One region of the Nocardioides marinisabuli genome, then DNA from elsewhere that is predicted to be linked to it. Evidence: riboswitches for the same ligand, from Rfam matches in the RefSeq annotation. Region 1 holds a riboswitch; the other holds the start of a gene.

Region 1 (2,181 bases):
CCCCGAGCACCGCCAGCGGCAGCCCGGCCAGCGCGACCAGGCCGAGCACGCGGCGGGGGGCGGTCATCAGCTGCTGACCAGGTCGCCCCACTCGCGCAGCCACGCGTCGCGGTTCTCGTCGATCTCGGCGGGCTCCACGGCCCACGGGTCCTCGGGCCGCTCGGTCAGGTCGGCCCACTCCTCGGGCAGCTCGGTGCCCTCGACGACCGGGTAGACGTACATCGAGGAGGGCAGCGCCTCCTGCACCTCCGGGGAGACCAGCCACTCGAGCACCGCCTGCGCCCCCTCGGGGTTGTCGGCGCCGCGCAGCACGCCGGCGTACTCGACCTGCTCGTAGCAGGTGTCGAGCAGGGCGCGGGTGGTCGTGCCGCCCTCGCCGTCGACGGTGAAGGCCGGTGAGGAGTCGTAGGACGTCACGATCGGCCGGTCGCCCTTGCCGCCGCCCTGGGTGAAGTCGACCTGGTAGGCGTCCTCCCAGCCGTTGACGACCTTCGCGTCGTTGTCGAGCAGCTCCTCCCACCACTCCTGCCAGTCGTCGCCGTACGCCGCGATGGTGGTCAGCAGGAACGCGAAGCCGGGCGAGCTGGTGGTCGCGCCGGGGGTCACGAAGAGGCCCTCGTAGGCGGGGTCGACCAGGTCGTCGAGGGTCTCGGGCGCGTCGAGGTCGCGCTCGGCGAACCAGGTGGTGTCGACGTTGACGCACACGTTGCCGGTGTCGACGGCGACCAGCGTGCCCTCGTCGTCGCCGGGCAGCGCGTTCTCCTCGACGCCGGCGGGGGCGTCGATCTCGGCGGGGGCGAAGACGTCGGCCTCGAGCGCCCGCGAGCCGAAGGTGTTGTCGACGCCGAAGGCGACGTCGCCGATCGGGCTGTCGGTGTTGAGCACCAGCTGGCTGGTCAGCGCCCCGGCGTCGCCGCCGGCGCGCTGCTCGAGGTCGTAGCCGCTCTCGCGCTCGAAGCGCTTCACCAGCTTCTCGGGCAGGAAGAAGCTGTCGTGGGTGACGAGCACGACCGTGCCGCCGGCCTCGCCGTCGGTGCCGGCGGCCCCGCCCGGGGCGGTGGCCGACTCGTCGTCGCCGGTGCCGACCAGCGAGCAGCCGCTGACGGTCAGGGCCAGCAGCGCCGCGGCGGCTGTCCTCGTGGGGTGGATGGGCGTACGCATGCGTCGCACCTGGACTCCCTTCGCCGGTCTTAACCGGAGCAGGTTCGGAGGGTCTGCGGCGGGTCCGCACTCTCAGCACCACCCCGGCTCGGCCGGGCGGGTGCTCCCCTGTCTGTCGCCCTCGAGGGTATCCGGCGACGTGGTGGGATGGTCCGGTGACCCTCGCCATCACCGCCCAGCCCTTCGCCGCCCTCGACCCCGCGGCGGCGTACGACGTGTGGCGGCTGCGCCAGCTGGTCTTCGTCGTCGAGCAGCAGTGCCCCTACCCCGACCTCGACGGCCGCGACCCCGAGCCCGGCACCCGCCACGTGCTGCTGACCGAGGACGGTGTGCTGGTCGGGTACGCCCGGGTGCTCGACGACGCGACCACCTGGCGGGTCGGGCGCGTCGTCCTGGCCCCCAGCGTGCGCGGGCGCGGTCTCGCCGACCAGCTGGTGCACACCGCCCTGGAGGTCTGCCCCGACCGCGACGTCGTCCTGGACGCCCAGTCGCCCCTGGCCGGCTGGTACGCCACCTTCGGCTTCACCCCCGACGGCGAGGAGTTCCTCGAGGACGGCATCCCGCACGTGCCGATGCGCCGGGTGCATGAGTCCCCGGTCGACCGGTGACTCATGCACTTGTCAGGGGTTGCAACACCTGACAAGTGCAGGAACCCCCGGCTGACCGGGGACTCATGCAAACGGCCCGGTCAGGGCGTGGCGGTGAAGACGACCCCGCCGTCGGTCTCCTCGCGGGTGACCTGGCCGCGGGCGTGGAGCAGCTCGAGGTGGGCCTTGGTCTCCATGGCGGCCATGCCCTGGCTGAAGACGTCGAGGCTGTCGTAGGCCTTCTCGTGGCGGGTCCAGCCGAGGCGCCCGGCGACGTCGTGGCCGGTGAGCGGGCCGGCCGACAGCGCGGCGAGGCTCTGGTCGAGCCGGTCCTCGTGGAAGGCGAGCAGCTCGTCGACCCGGGCGTGGGTCGAGGGTGAGACGGGGCCGTGGGCGGGCAGGACCTGCAGGTCGGGCAGCGAGCGCACCTTGG
Region 2 (2,181 bases), 430 kb from region 1:
TATGCCCGGTTCGTGGCGTCGAAGACTCGCGAGCTCGACGCCCTGGAGGCGGGCTGGGTCGATGCGGAGGTGGCGGAGTCCGCGGACGGGCGTATCCCGTGGACCCGGTTCGAGGCGCTGGTGGTCGGGAAGGTCGCGGCTGCGGCACCGGAGCTGGCGCGGGAGAAGGAGGAACGGGCCCGGCGGGCGACGTTCGCGAAGAGGATCGGCACACCCGAGCACGGGATGGCCTCGTTCCTGATCCGCGCCCCCATTCCCGTGATCGAGCAGCTCGACACCGCCATCGGCGCCGTCGCGGAGCGGCTGCGCGAGCAGTTCCCCGATGATCCGCACGCGGCCGAGGTCCTGCGCCAGCCGGTGGGTGAGGAGCAGCCCGACGCCGCTCCCACCGCGGTCAACAACGACGAGCGGCGGGTGCTGGCGGTGCTGATGCTTGCCAACCCCGACACCCGCCCAGACGACCTGGACCTGACCGGTCTGGCACCCAGAGCAGAGATCGTGGTCCACCTCGACGGCCGCTCCATCGCTGATGCCGGCGAACCTCTGCCGCCGATCGGCCGCGTGGAGGGCCACGGCCCGGTGACCCGCGAGTGGGTCCGCGACGTCCTCGGACCCCACGCGAAGTTCACGATCCGCCCGGTGCTGGACCCGTTGGGACAGGTGCCGGTCGACGCCTACGAGATCCCGGCCCGACATAGGCGGGCCGTGCGGGTGATCTCGCCGGCCGACGTGTTCCCCTTCTCCTCCTGCACCAGCGACAGCATGCAGGTCGACCACACCGACCCCTGGGCACCCGGGGACGCCGGGGGTACGAGCGAGGTCGGGAACTACGGGCCGATGACCACCCTCCACCACCGCGTCAAGACCCACGGGCACATGCGGGTCAAGCAGCCCTACCCCGGCGTGTTCGTGTGGCTCGACCCCTACGGCGCGCTCTACCTCGTCGACCACACCGGCACCCGCCGCATCGACCACGCCGCCTGAGCCCTCGCGGTGTGGGGGAGAGGGCCTTGACGTCGGTCCCCACCCCCGCGCTAGGTTCGTCCTCGTCCACCACGGGAGCTCGCGGCAGCGGGCTGAGAGGGAGCTGAGCCGCTCCGACCGTCGAACCTGATCCGGGTAAAGCCGGCGAAGGAAGCGAGGAGCGATGGTGCTGCCACGTCTGTTCTGCCTGGTCGGTCCGACCGACGACCTGTCCGTCCTGCCCGACCTGGCCCGGCTGGGGGTGCGCGGCTTCCAGGTGCGCGCCAAGCACTGGTCGACCCGGGTCGACGACCGCATGGCGCTGCGCCTGGCCCGTGACGTGGTCGCGGCGGTCCGCCCGCACGGGGCCACCGTCGTCGTCGACGACCGTCTCGACGTCGCGCTGGCGGCGGGCGCCGACGGGGTGCACCTGGGTGCGCTCGACCTGCCGGTCGCCGACGCGCGCCGCCTGGCACCGGGCCTGCTCGTCGGCGCGACCTGCCGCGACGCCGACGACGTACGCCGCGCGACCCAGGACGGCGCCGACTACGCGGGCTTCGGCCCGGTCTTCGACACCCTGAGCAAGCCTGGTCTGCCGGCGCCGCTGGGGCTCGACGCGATCAGCGCGGCCACCGGCGACCTGCCGCTCCTGGCCATCGGCGGGATGGACGCGCCTCGCGCCCGTGAGGCGCGGTCGGCGGGCGCCCACGGCGTCGCCGTCATCGGCGCCCTCTGGCGACAACCCGACCCACTGCTGGCCGCCCGGGAGCTGCTCGACGCCGTCGCGTGAGCGCCCCCGGCACCACCCGGGTCGAGGTGCTCGGGGCCGGGATCGTGGGCCTGTCGCTCGCCGAGGAGCTGCTGCGCCGCGGCCACGACGTGCGGGTGATCGACCCGGCACCGGCGCGGGGCGCCTCGTGGGCGGCCGCGGGCATGCTCACCCCGGCCGCCGAGGTCTGGCACGACGAGCCCGCGCTCCTCGACCTGGGGCGCCGCAGCCTCGCCCTGTGGCCGGCGTACGCCGAGCGGCTGGGCGTCGCGCTGCGTCTCGAGGGCACGCTGCTGGTCGGCCGCGACGCCGCCGACCTGCAGGAGGTCGAGCGCCAGGCCGCGCTGGTGCGCCGGCTCGGTGGACGCGTGGAGGAGCTCGACCCCCGCGGGCTGCGCGGCCTCGAGCCGACCCTCTCGGGCCGGGTGCTGGGCGGCGTGCTGCTGCCC

What was found. A riboswitch is a leader RNA that binds a small molecule or an ion and turns the genes downstream of it on or off. The one in region 1 is predicted to bind thiamine pyrophosphate.
Region 2: linked by a shared signal. The riboswitch ahead of H0S66_RS11885 (thiamine phosphate synthase) and the one ahead of H0S66_RS09805 (thiamine ABC transporter substrate-binding protein) in region 1 are both predicted to bind thiamine pyrophosphate.

What each region holds. Positions count from the first base shown of each region.
Region 1 is NZ_CP059163.1:2,054,312-2,056,492, reverse strand. It holds gene H0S66_RS09810 (ABC transporter permease) at 1-67, opposite strand, end outside; gene H0S66_RS09805 (thiamine ABC transporter substrate-binding protein) at 67-1,161, opposite strand; TPP riboswitch at 1,160-1,281, opposite strand; gene H0S66_RS09800 (GNAT family N-acetyltransferase) at 1,317-1,769, shown strand; gene H0S66_RS09795 (MBL fold metallo-hydrolase) at 1,850-2,181, opposite strand, start outside.
Region 2 is NZ_CP059163.1:2,486,672-2,488,852, forward strand. It holds gene H0S66_RS11880 (DUF222 domain-containing protein) at 1-984, shown strand, start outside; TPP riboswitch at 1,046-1,155, shown strand; gene H0S66_RS11885 (thiamine phosphate synthase) at 1,151-1,753, shown strand; gene H0S66_RS11890 (FAD-dependent oxidoreductase) at 1,750-2,181, shown strand, end outside.